Regions from separate parts of the Cellvibrio fibrivorans genome, predicted to be linked through region 1. Evidence: predicted binding sites of a transcription regulator. Region 1 holds the regulator's gene; each other region holds the start of a gene.

Region 1 (4,234 bases):
AGGATGCTACCGACGATACGCTGCTAGATCTCACTGAAGATAATGCAACGGAAGAAGAGCTATTTGTTGGATTGCCGTAAACAACATCAATACATTGGTAAAAACCTTCAGGTGCATCTCTCAATGGGTCGCGTTGCCAGATGCTGTACACAATATGGCGACCGGTACGTGGTGGCAGGTTGACCATGTGAGTAGAGGTTGCCTCTTGGCCCGCTGGCGCTGACTCGTGGATTTGTTCCAGATCAGACCACTTCAATGGTGCCGCACCAGGGTTAAAACCTTCTTTGGTAATGTAGTAACGAAAGTAAGAAGTCTTATGTGGTGCAGTGTTAGTCCATACGAAAGCCAGAGGACCAGCAGTTACAGTGGTTGCATTCCAGTCGTTGCGAGCCAGGTTAAGGCCGTTGTTACTGGCCATATTAGCGCTACACAGCTTGCCATCGGGAATCAGAGCCTGGTGATTGTCGTTAGCGCCACCGATACCGATAGATTGTGGTTCATATTGGCTGGCATTACCGCCTGCAGAAGCAGCAACACACGCAGGTGAGCTGGCGCCGCCTTGTGCACTGGTACAGAAAAAAGCACGGCTTTTTGGTGAAGATACATAACCGTGTGCAAACGCTTGGCTGGCAAGCAAGAGCGAACCCATTACTACAGCGGAAATACCGCACGCTTTCATTGTCTTTTTCACTTTCAATCTCCGGGAAACTTATTGTTGGTTAGATGCCGGTGCGGCACCTTGGAGTGATGCTCGTTATCCATACATGCAAAGTGATTTGGCGTGGCGCCAAGATCATTCCATAGGTATCGAGTCTAAAATGACAACGTTGTATTGGCGAGTCCGACTTTCAGTTTGGAGGGTAATATTTTGCGATGCAGGTTTGATTTTTGGAAAATTTTCAGATGAAAACGAAATAAAAAGTTCGAATATTATTTTGACGTCAAATTCATGTGCTTTTTATCCCGAATGACAACGTTAGACTCGATTTCTCAATGAGGCAGCGGGAACACACAGATAAACATACTGCCCTTGCCCGGCTCGCTGGTAATTTTCAACTCCGCCTCATGACGCATCAGTACATGTTTGACAATCGCCAAGCCCAAACCGGTACCGCCGGTGCTGCTGTTGCGACTGGCATCGACGCGATAAAAGCGCTCGGTCAAACGCGGGATATGCATAGCTTCGATGCCCGGTCCGTTATCGCTGACCGATACATAGAAGTGTTTCTGGTCTTGCCAGAGCAGCACACTTACCTTGCCCTCATTGGGTGTGTATTTGATCGCGTTGATGACCAAATTGGAGAAGGCGCTGTGCAGCTCTTTCTCATTGCCCAATAACAACAAGGGTTTGGTGGTGTTGTTGCAGATCAGCGTCAGCTGCTGCTCTTTATCCTTGCTCAGCACTTCCGCTTCACTTTTGACGATGGTTAGCAGCTGCTCAATATTAATCGGTTTGTGGTTGTGCCCCGCTTCGGTCGTCTCCAGCTTGGACAGCACCAGCAAATCATTGATCAGCAGTGACATGCGTTTGGCTTGCTGTTGCATCTGCTGCAGGGGTTTATCCCAGCTGGGGGTGCTGTTGTTATCCGCAAGGGTCTCCACATAGCCATTGATTACAGTCAGCGGTGTGCGTAATTCGTGAGATACGTTGGCGACAAAGTCTTGCCGCATCTTTTCCAGATTGTGCAGCTGGGTCACATCGCGCACCACGATAAGCCGCTCCTGCTTGCCGAAGGGTGTGATTTGGAACTGCAGGTGTTTGGAGGGAAAGCGCGGCGAGGGTAGCTCCAGCGGTTCCTCGAAATTACCCTCTTCAAAATAGCTGACGAACTTGGGGTGGCGGATAAAGTTGATTACCGATTGCCCCTGGTCTTTAGTATGCAACGCCAGCATGCGGTGTGCTGCAGGGTTCCAGAAATCCAGATGGCCGCGCGCGTCGAGGATGATCAAGCCGTCTTTCAACGCTGAACTGATTTCCTGGATGCGGTTGATCACGGCCTGCAGGTTGTCTTTCTCGCCCCGCTGGTCGCGCTGCAACTGGTAGATATTGTCGAAAATCTGCCCCCAGATACCGCTCGCCTCGGGAGGGTGATCGGTTTCCTGACGCAACAGCCACTGGTTGAGGCGACGCATTTGCCAGAGCATCATCAAGATATAAATCGCACAGCCGATCAGCATCCAGAGCGCATAGTTATCGCTAAAGAAGCCAATCAAGCTGCAGATGGCGAGAATAATCAAAATACGCTGGAGTTCAGCGCTAAAACCTTTTAACAAGGGGGCCTCTCGATTCTAAATCCGTAGCCCTAGCCGACGAGCACTGCGCGACGCGCCGTAAATACATCCCTGTAGGCTCGTCTGCTAGGACTACTCACGAATAGTGTTATCAGGCTTCAATACGGGTAGAAAAACGATAGCCTGTACCGCGCACTGTCTGGATCAAATCTTCGTGGCCGTCGATAGTCAGCGCTTTGCGCAAGCGGCGGATATGCACATCCACCGTGCGCTCCTCCACATACACATTGCCGCCCCAGACGTGATCCAGCAACTGGCTGCGAGTATAAGCCCTTTCCTGATGGGTGAGAAAAAACTCCAGCAGGCGATATTCGGTCGGGCCCATATCCACTGACTGGTCATTGATGGTCACGCGGTGGCTGGCCGGGTCGAGACACAGGCCTTGCACCGTGATAGGGGCAGAGTTGATTTGCGGGTCAGCGCGGCGCAATACCGCTTTCAAACGCGCCACTAGTTCGCGTGGCGAGAAGGGTTTCGTGATGTAATCATCAGCGCCCACTTCCAGCCCCTGGATTTTGTTGTCTTCCTCACCTTTGGCGGTGAGCATGATGATGGGCGTGTTAGCAGTCACTTCATCGCGCTTCAAGCGGCGCGCGAGTTCGATGCCGCTGGTCCCTGGCATCATCCAATCGAGCAGGATCAGGTCGGGTTTTTCATCGATAATGATGCTGTGCGCATCCTGTGCGTTGCTCGCTTCCATGACTTGATACTCAGCCATTTCCAGCGCCACCCGCAGCATATCGCGAATTGCGGATTCATCGTCAACGATCAGTATTTTGCGACCAGTCATAAGTGTTCTGCCTGAAAAAACCACGGTGTGCCTCACAGGTTTGTGAAGCTATTGTTGCAGCTTATTAAATAAGTTCAGTGTTACACATTTATGACAGGTTGCAGGATATTTGGCTCCTAGCGAAAACTATAGTCCATAATAATCCCGGCAAAGACTGCTACACCCACCCAGTTATTATTGAGGAACGCTTTAAAGCAGGCTTCGCGCACGCGAAAGCGGATCAGCCACTGTTGGTAGATAAATAAACCGGCCGCTACCGCCAGACCGAGATAGTAAAAGCTGCCGAGCTCAAAGCGGTTGCCGACCAGCACCAGCGAATAGAGCGCCATGATTTGCAATACGCCGGTCATCAAGCGGTCTTGCTCGCCAAAAAGGATGGCGGTGGATTTGACGCCGATTTTCAGGTCGTCATCGCGGTCTACCATGGCGTAAAAAGTGTCGTAGGCGACGGTCCAAAGTACGACCGACAAGTAAATCAGCCACATTCCCTGATGCAATTCCCCTGCCTCTGCCGCATAGGCCATGGGTATGCCCCAAGCAAAGGCGGCACCCAGTACCACTTGCGGTAAATGGGTATGGCGCTTCATAAATGGGTAGCAGAAGGCGAGGATGAGGCCGCCGACCGACAACTTAATGGTTAGCGGGTCGGTAAACAGCACCAGCGCAAAGGCTATCAGGCAGAGTGTGATAAACAACCCAATCGCCTCACGGCTGGATACCGCACCCGTAGCCAGTGGCCGATCTTTAGTGCGCAGCACCTTGCCGTCGATCTTGCGGTCAGCGAAGTCGTTGATGACGCAGCCGGCGGCGCGCATCACTATCACCCCCAACACAAAAATCACCAGATTTTTAATGCTGGGCACGCCTTTGGCGGCGATCCATAAACTCCATAGTGTGGGCCAGAGCAACAGCAGTGTGCCAATCGGGCGATCCATGCGCGTCAAGCGCCAGTAACTGCCTGCTTTGTGCTTGAGTTGGGCGATAAAGCCAGCCTTTCCGCTATTTTTCGCTGCACGTTTGAGGATTTTTGCAGCATGGACATTCGCCCAGTCCGTGGCTGGTGTTGTTGGCTGATCACCAGTGTCAGGTGATGTAGGGCCAACAGGATCTACTGACGGTGCGATCAGTGCTGGATCCGGGACGGTAACTTTG
Region 2 (4,234 bases), on a different contig from region 1:
AAAGCCCCGCGTGAGTTGGTATGGATTTTTGGTATGACCATTTATCTGGTACTTATGGCGGAAGCCTTTATGGGCTATGTACTGCCTTGGGGTCAGATGTCCTATTGGGGCGCGCAAGTAATCGTATCCCTGTTTGGTGCTATCCCCGGTATTGGTGAAGACTTGGTACAGTGGATTCGCGGTGATTACCTGATCTCCGGTATTACCCTGAATCGCTTCTTCGCGTTGCACGTTGTGGCCTTGCCGATTGTATTGCTCGCTTTGGTTGTGATGCACATCCTGGCGCTGCACGAAGTGGGTTCTAACAACCCTGACGGTGTTGAGATCAAAAAGAACAAAGATGAAAACGGCATCCCGCGCGACGGTGTCCCTTTCCATCCTTTCTATACCGTACACGATTTGGTCGGTATCACTGTGTTCCTGTTTGCCTTCTGCTTCATCATGTTCTTTATGCCGGAGATGGGCGGGTTCTTTCTCGAATACGCTAACTTTGAAGAAGCTAACAACCTGAAAACCCCGCTGCATATTGCTCCGGTTTGGTACTTTACTCCGTTCTATGCAGTGCTGCGTGCGGTAACCATGCCAATCGAGCTTGGCCCAATGGTATTAACCGCCAAGTTCCTCGGTTTTATTGCGATGGCGGCAGCGATTGCCATCCTGTTTGTGTTGCCTTGGCTGGATCGCAGTAAAGTCAAATCCATGCGCTACCGCGGCCATATCCCGCGAGTGATGTTGATCGCGTTTGCGGCAATGTTTGTGATTCTCGGCTATCTAGGTGTTAAGGCGCCGACCGAAGGCAGAACCTTGCTGTCGCAAATCGCAACGGCTTTCTACTTCGCCTACTTTGTGACTATGCCGGTGTGGACGACCACTAGCCCTGAAAAAGCCAAATCGAAAGCATCTTGGTTCGTCTGTTTGCTGTTCACTGTTGTGTTTGGTTGGATGGGGCTCGAATATGTTGGTGGCGAAGTTCCAGTGTTGTTGTTGGTGCTGTGTTTTCTGTTGGCGGCGATTTTTGCGGTGATGCCAATTTTGGCAGCGCGCGATAAAGATTTGGTTGAGCCGACTCGCACCCAAGCTAAAGGCTTGCCAACACTGGTTGTGCTTGGTGGTTTGGTGCTGTTTATTATCCTTGCGGTGGTGCCTATTAAAGCGGTTGCAAGTGAAGGTGCTTTTAATTGTGGTGCGGTTCCTTGTGATCACATGGAGCCGGACCTCAAGGATAAAGAATCGCTGCAACGTGGTGCCAAATACTTCGTCAACTATTGCATGGGCTGCCACTCGGCCAAGTATTCACGTTTTGAGCGTGTTGCCGACGACTTGGATATCCCGCACAACCTGATGGAGCAAAACCTGATTTTTGGCGATCAACGTATCGGTCAATTGATGGAAATTGCAATGAAACCGCAGCAAGCCAAAGTCTGGTTTGGTGTAGTTCCGCCTGATTTGACGTTGGTGGCGCGCGCGCGTTCGCCGGAGTGGTTGTACACCTACCTGCGCAATTTCTACAAGGATGAAACCCGTCCTTGGGGGGTCAACAACCGTGTATTCCCCAACGTAGGTATGCCGCACGTGTTGATTGGCCAGCAGGGTTTATTGGAGTGTGGCGCTGGTCCAAAACTCAATCACCACGGCGGAGCATTGCGTAATGATGTGGGTCAGATTGAAATGGACGAACACTGCGGTGCACTTAAGGAAGGCAAAATCAAGGGCAGTTTATCTGCCGCTGAATTTGACCAAGCGGTTTACGATTTGGTTAACTTCCTTGAGTATGTTGCCGAACCTATTGCTGTGAAACGTCAGGCAATGGGCTATTACGTGCTGGGCTTCCTGTTGATCCTGTTTGTCTTTGTCTACTTCCTGAACCGCGAATTCTGGAGAGAGATACACTGATAATAAAACGGGCGACTTAGGTCGCCCGTTTTGCTTGTGTCTTGATTAAATTGAGCCTGGGTTAAAATACCTGTAATTTGTTGTCGGTATTCATCTGTTCAGCTAAAGGAAATGTATATGTCCATGACATCCAGCCGTCCGTATTTTCTGCGCGCCATCTACGAATGGATACTGGACAATAATTGCACCCCGCACATTCTCGTGGATGCCCATGTGCAGGGCACCCAAGTGCCGCAGCAACACGTCAACAAAGACGGGCAGATCATTCTGAATATTTCCCCCTCGGCGATTAAAGATTTTTTTATGGATAACACTGCAGTGTCGTTTAATGCGCGCTTTAGTGGTGTGGTGAATAATCTCTATGTTCCCTGCGGCGCGATTCTCGGAATCTACGCCCGTGAAAATGGCCAGGGAATGATGTTTGAGCCGGAGCAAAATCCGCAGCCGCCAGAACCAGCTCCGACAACCCCGCCTCCATCTCCACGACCTGAGCCGATCTCTCCCTCTGGGTCAGCCCCTAAACGACCCGGATTGCGCGTCGTAAAATAAAGCTCTCTCTAACACCAGCTGCGGCTGGTGTTTTTGTTTGTACGCTCAGAATAAATGTGACGCTTGTGCGACATATTTGTGACAAAAATTCTTGTTGGTCATATTACTGTCATATTCGCTGGCTAAAGTGATCGTCAATGGAGAGACAGATCTCTTCATCAACAAGCAAGAATTCATTACTCACGAATGACTAAACGGAGCGCTCTATGAACGCTATGAAAATTATTAAAGGGTTGGCACTGGCCGGCTCTATGGTGTGTGCAGCTGCGCTGCAAGCGGCAGTTGATCCCAAGTTGCCAGAATATAAAGTGGTAACGGGTGTGTCGGGTAATGTGAACTCAATTGGTTCGGATACGCTCAACAATCTGATGACCTTGTGGGCTGAAGATTTCAAAAAATCCTACCCTAACGTCAATATCCAAATTCAGGGAGCTGGTTCTTCAACTGCACCACCAGCCTTGACTGAAGGTACTGCCAACTTCGGCCCTATGAGCCGTGCGATGAAAGCGGAAGAGATCCAGGCTTTCGAAGCCAAACATGGTTACAAGCCTACCGCGGTACCTGTAGCGATTGACGTTCTTGCCGTGTATGTAAACAAAGATAACCCGATCAAAGGCCTGAGCTTGCAACAAGTGGATGCGATTTTCTCTGCAACCCGCAAGTGTGGCGCAGCCAAAGATATTACCCGTTGGGGCGATGTAGGTTTGACCGATAAATGGGCTGGTCGCGATTTCACCCTTTACAGCCGCAACGCTGTATCAGGTACTTACGGTTACTTTAAAGATGAAGCTTTGTGCAAAGGCGACTTTAAAGCCGGCATCAATGAGCAACCAGGTTCAGCATCTGTGGTTCAAGGTGTATCTGAATCGATCAATGGTATTGGTTACTCAGGTATCGGATATGTGACTTCCGGCGTGCGCGCACTGCCGCTGTCCAAAAAGGATGGTCAACCCTTTGTGACTGCTGAAGCATCGCATGCTTTAGATGGCACCTACCCGCTGGCACGCGTGCTTTATGTCTACATCAATAAGCACCCGAACCGCCCGCTGGATACATTGCAACTGGAGTTTGCGAAGATGATCCTCTCCAAGCAAGGCCAAGAGACTGTGGTGCGTGATGGTTATATCCCACTGCCCGCGACTATGGTCACCAAAGCATTGGCTGAGTTGCAAAAGTAATTACTGCGTAAGTGCTACAGCAAAAGCCGCCGACTTGTTCGGCGGCTTTTTTATGCGCGCAAAAAGAAATATGACAGATAAATGACAAGCAATCCCCGCTTTGTAACAAAAGTGTCATTTTTGCTTGTTAGGATTCTCGTGCCAGCAGTTTAATCAGGTGACTAGACCATGTCAGAACCCAGCATTTCGGTAAAACAAACGCTCAGTTTGATGCCGACCACCGAACAGCGCAGTCGCCTGCGTCGCATTCGCAAGCTCAAAGATAATATCTCCCGCTACGGCGTTATGTCGGCGGGAATTGCCGTGGTATTTTCCTTGGGGTTGATATTTTTCTATCTCTTTTCCGAAGTGGCGCCTCTGTTTCGCGGTGCCTCGGTCGATGTGGTGAAGACCTTCGACCAGGCCGAATTACATCAAATTGAACAAGACTCCACTGAATTTTTAACCCTTGAGCGCTACGAAGAAATCGGCGGCAGTTTTAAACGCAGTGGTGCGGTGAGCTTTTTTAACGTCAACGACGGCAAAACTATTCTTGAGGCCCAACTGCCTAGAACCGAAGGGGCCGAGTTTGCCAGTTTGGCGACCAGTACAGCCGATCACGGACTGGTTGCTTA
Region 3 (4,234 bases), on a different contig from region 1:
ATGGGCAGGTAAATCCGGCGAATAGGATTTTTGAACTTTCAGGCTATCTACGATAGATGCTGGAATAATATCCAGCGGCAATACATTGCGGGTTAATTCAGGTGAGGGCACCTGGGCGCCATTTAGCTGTACGCTGGAATAGCGTTCGCCAAGGCCGCGAACGTATACATATTTACCTTGGTTCAGCGTTACACCGGTAACGCGGGTTAAAGCGACTGCAACGTTGGAATCACCTGTGCGAGAAATTTGATCAGAGCCCATAAGGTCTGCGGCGAAAGCATCTTCCATACGCTCTTGGGAAATAGTTTGCGCCCCGCTTTGTTGGCGACCTACGACCATCATTTCTTCCAGCACTGGGGCTTCAATGGCCGGCATTGGGATTGCTGGTTGCTCGGTGTCGTCTTGAGCGACTGACACAGGTGATAACATCGAAAATGAAGCTGCAGAGATTGCAACAAACAGCTTGTGTCGATTAGTGAAAAGTTTTTGCATGATAGTAACCTTCTTGTATGCATTGATCTGATCTGAGGGCTATCAAGAAGAGAGGCGCCCATAGGCGCCTCTTTTCGTTGTCAGCAACAAGGCGTGTTGTGTGCCCTGAATTAGTTGCTAGTCATGCCTACAGTCCAGCCTGAGACCCAATCGTTGCTCTCGCTAACAGCGCCGATAAAATTCACGGCTTCAAAGAAGTCGTTGCTACCGGCAACAGGCGCAGTGGTGGTGGAAGGTTTTTCAGAGAGTTTGGTTACATCAGTAACTGCTACGTTAATTGCTGCTGCGTTGCCATCAGTCATAGCTGCTGCAGTAATGTAAGAACGTGGTTTGGTCGCCAAATCTTTGATGATGGTTGCAGGTAGGCCACCAGTAACAGATGAGTCGATCACGACATTGTTGTTGCTCGCTGCAGTGAACCAGGTTTTTGCACTGAAGCCAGCGTTACTTGGATCAACCTTGCCGGTTTTGATTGCTTCGGTACAGGCTACCAGAGTGCTTTTCACAACAGAGATTCCAGCTTCCATTGCATCGATAGTTTCTGGTCCTTCAGTATCGTCTTGCTCAAAGCACTCGTTTGATGACATGCCGGTTGCATTAGATGTGATGATGGAGTTGTAAAGTTCGAACTGCACACCTTCGCGTAACAGAGGGCCTTCAGAATCCCCTTTAGACGTTGGGATGGTGCCTTGGTTGGTATCAACTGCGCTGGTGATACAAGTGTGGTTAGAGATACGTGGGTGGGTCATCGGCAGAATGCCATCGGCACGGCCTTCACCTGTGTTGTCACCTTCGATACAGCGGTTGGCGCCAGAGGTGTGAATTGCCAAGGCAAATTGGATATTGCCTACATAGCCATCGGCAAAGTCGAATGAGTCATCTGCAACGTTAACAGCTACCACATGCTTCAGGTTTACCGCACCACCAAACATTTCGAAACCATCGTCTCGAGTAGAGTAGGTTTGTACATAGTCAACAATCGTACCTGAGCCAACTGCGTACATAGTCAAACCGTTCAATTCATTGCCATCAACAACTTCGTAGCCGGCGTGTTTGATTACAACGTAACGCAATGTACCAGAGGATTCATTGTTGTTATTACCACCGTAAGTACCCGGACGACCTTCCGAAGTTACATGGCAGTTGTTTACATCGGTACATTTATTGGTAAGGCCTTGACCGAGAATTTGTACACCACCCCAAAGGCCACGGTCAGCTTCAGTTGCTGTTTTTTCGATCAGGTCTTTGGTTGCGCTCAATACGATAGGCGCTTCTTTAGTGCCCTCAGCGAAAATCTGTGAGCCGCGTGCAATACGCAAGTAATCAACCGGGTTACTGAAGGCTATTTTGGCACCTGCTTTGATAGTCAAAATGGGGCCAGCACCTGCAGCTGGAACTTTTGTACCGGCGGCAATAGCGTTGGTGTCTACGTCTTCACCAACAAAAAGGCTGTCTTGGAAAACATGTACGCCACCATTTGCCAGTGCGGGGATTTCAAGGTCTGTCGTCAGCGGGCGTGTATCACTCACAAAGGTTACTCCGTAAGTGCAGTTGTTGCCGCTTAGCACGCCTTGAACTTTTTGTCCGCCCAGCTCGTACGATGCACAGGGATTGGTTGCTACTGAAGAGCTGCTCGCACCATTGTTGTTTGTGGTGTTGTTGTTTGAATCAGTCACAGTATTGCTTGGATTCAGATTGATATCGCCGCCACCGCCGCAAGCCGCCAAAGTTGCAGCCAATACATTCAATGCAAATAGATTTTTCAGTTTCATGAGGTCACTCTCTTCTCAGTTTCACAAGGGGTGTAAGGAAAATGTGAACGCAGTGTTGTTTCGCGTTTGTGGCGCTATCTTCAGTGACAAATATGAAATTTAAACGACAGATTTGTGAAAGATTTATTGCTGATATGTGTCGTTAATGTTTCAAATGGCAGCTAAACCCCTCATTTGGCAGGTTGGTTTGAAACACATTGAAATGTTGCAAATTGTAACGGCAGGGTGTGGATTGCACTAAATTGGGTTGTTCAAGCTATGGCGATTCGCTAAAGTGGCGCTTCCTTAAAGCGTTACTTTATGAAACGCTTCAATTGCGCATTACTGCGTCTCAGGGACATTATGAAATCCATCGTCAAATCTTTGTTTGCTCTTCTCTCTCTTGGTTTTGCCACCCCTTATACCAGCTTGGCGCAAACCGAACAGAATCCGGACCCTTGGCAGGGGTTTAATCGTGCAGTGTTTACGTTTAACGATACGGTTGACCGTTGGACCCTGAAGCCCCTGGCTAAAACCTATAAGTTCGTGATGCCTGATCCGTTGGAGATAGGTGTAAGCAATATTTTCAGCAATATTATGGAAGTGCCCAATACGATTAACGGTGTATTGCAAGGGGATTTAAAAGGTGCCGCACACGATACGGGCCGCTTGCTGGTAAATACCACTCTCGGTATCGGTGGTTTGCTGGATGTTGCGCAGTATATGAATCTGCCGGCAGATACCCCGGAGGATTTTGGACAAACTCTGGCGGTTTGGGGCGTGGGGCAAGGGCCCTATTTGGTATTACCCCTGTTCGGGCCAAGTACGGTGAGAGATGGTTTTGGCAAACCGGTAGACTATTACACCAATCCCACTACCTACATCGATCATGTCCCTACTGATAACACGGTGATGGCTGTTTCATTGACTAGTACCCGCGCGAGGCTATTGGAGCTTGAGAACGGTATAACCGGCGACCGGTACGTTTTTGTCCGTGATGTTTATTTGCAACGTCGCGATTACTTGATCAACAACGGTGAAATTGAGGACGACTTCGGCACGGAAGAGTTTGATGAAGAAGATTTTGAAGGGGAGTTTTAACCGGACGGCTACTGTAGAGTAGCCGTTTTTGTATTGGGCTGTCATGTGAACTAGCTGTCTTAGGGAAGGATCTGGAGTATTTCCAATCCTATTACATAACCCCCAGCCTCATTAGTCGTTACCCGAGCTACTCTTGTTTTTGCTTTCAAGGTTGGGCTGTGGCCATGGTCAGAAGAAACCTCCACCTCTGCCTCGGTACCAACTTCAAGACTTTTTTTAGTCTCCACCTGCAGTCCGCCGCCACTTAAGTCAAGGCATAGACCCTCTATGATGTCCGATGAAGCAGCCAATTTGGCATTCAAGGGCGCGCCGATTTTCATACGGATGAAATCGCGCTTTTCGCTGTAAGGCTTATCGTTAATCCCCATAGCTTGTTCCTCGTTATTGGTTGTTGTGTTCGTTATTGGTACTGGTGGGTTGTTTGATCTGAAGAAATCCAAATCCCACTGCTTGTGGCGATGGTCTAACCTAAACACAACTGAGTGTAGCACAGCCCCCCAAATAGCCAGAGTTCAGTGAGGGATTTCTGCGTGCTAACAGTGTTACAAACAAGCGGCGAAAAAAAACCGCGCAGGGCGCGGTTTTTTATAGCTACTGGTTTGGACTCTGTGCAATTAACGCTCAAGGTACTGGAGTTTGCCTGGCACTCCATCCCATTCTTCCGCATCAGCGGGAGAGTCTTTGATCTCGGTAATATTTGGCCAGACCTGTGCCAGCTCGGCGTTCAGCTCCAGGAATACCGCTTGGTCTTCTGGTAATTCATCTTCCGAGAAGATGGCGCCAACTGGGCATTCAGGTTCACACAATGCACAATCGATACACTCGTCCGGGTGAATCACCAAAAAATTGGGGCCTTCGTAAAAGCAATCAACCGGGCAGACTTCAACGCA

Evidence for each region. The regulator PhoB, encoded in region 1, activates phosphate uptake and scavenging genes when phosphate is short. The targets are predictions, from matches to a motif close to TGTCATAAANNTGTAACA.
Region 2: a site for PhoB is predicted at 2,539-2,556, ahead of J2X05_RS18885 (PstS family phosphate ABC transporter substrate-binding protein). Genes of this name have one in related genera too.
Region 3: a site for PhoB is predicted at 2,356-2,373, ahead of J2X05_RS10055 (beta-helix domain-containing protein). Genes of this name have one in related genera too.

The regions. Positions count from the first base shown of each region.
Region 1 is NZ_JAVDVX010000006.1:204,743-208,976, forward strand. Features, by position in the region: gene J2X05_RS16280 (lytic polysaccharide monooxygenase auxiliary activity family 9 protein) at 1-691, opposite strand, end outside; gene phoR (phosphate regulon sensor histidine kinase PhoR) at 991-2,274, opposite strand; gene phoB (phosphate regulon transcriptional regulator PhoB) at 2,384-3,082, opposite strand; gene ubiA (4-hydroxybenzoate octaprenyltransferase) at 3,199-4,065, opposite strand.
Region 2 is NZ_JAVDVX010000008.1:56,249-60,482, forward strand. Features, by position in the region: gene J2X05_RS18875 (ubiquinol-cytochrome c reductase) at 1-1,893, shown strand, start outside; gene J2X05_RS18880 (ClpXP protease specificity-enhancing factor) at 2,011-2,442, shown strand; gene J2X05_RS18885 (PstS family phosphate ABC transporter substrate-binding protein) at 2,649-3,620, shown strand; gene J2X05_RS18890 (ABC transporter permease subunit) at 3,789-4,234, shown strand, end outside.
Region 3 is NZ_JAVDVX010000003.1:348,183-352,416, forward strand. Features, by position in the region: gene J2X05_RS10050 (TonB-dependent receptor domain-containing protein) at 1-492, opposite strand, end outside; gene J2X05_RS10055 (beta-helix domain-containing protein) at 603-2,264, opposite strand; gene J2X05_RS10060 (MlaA family lipoprotein) at 2,607-3,344, shown strand; gene J2X05_RS10065 (PilZ domain-containing protein) at 3,404-3,712, opposite strand; gene fdxA (ferredoxin FdxA) at 3,959-4,234, opposite strand, start outside.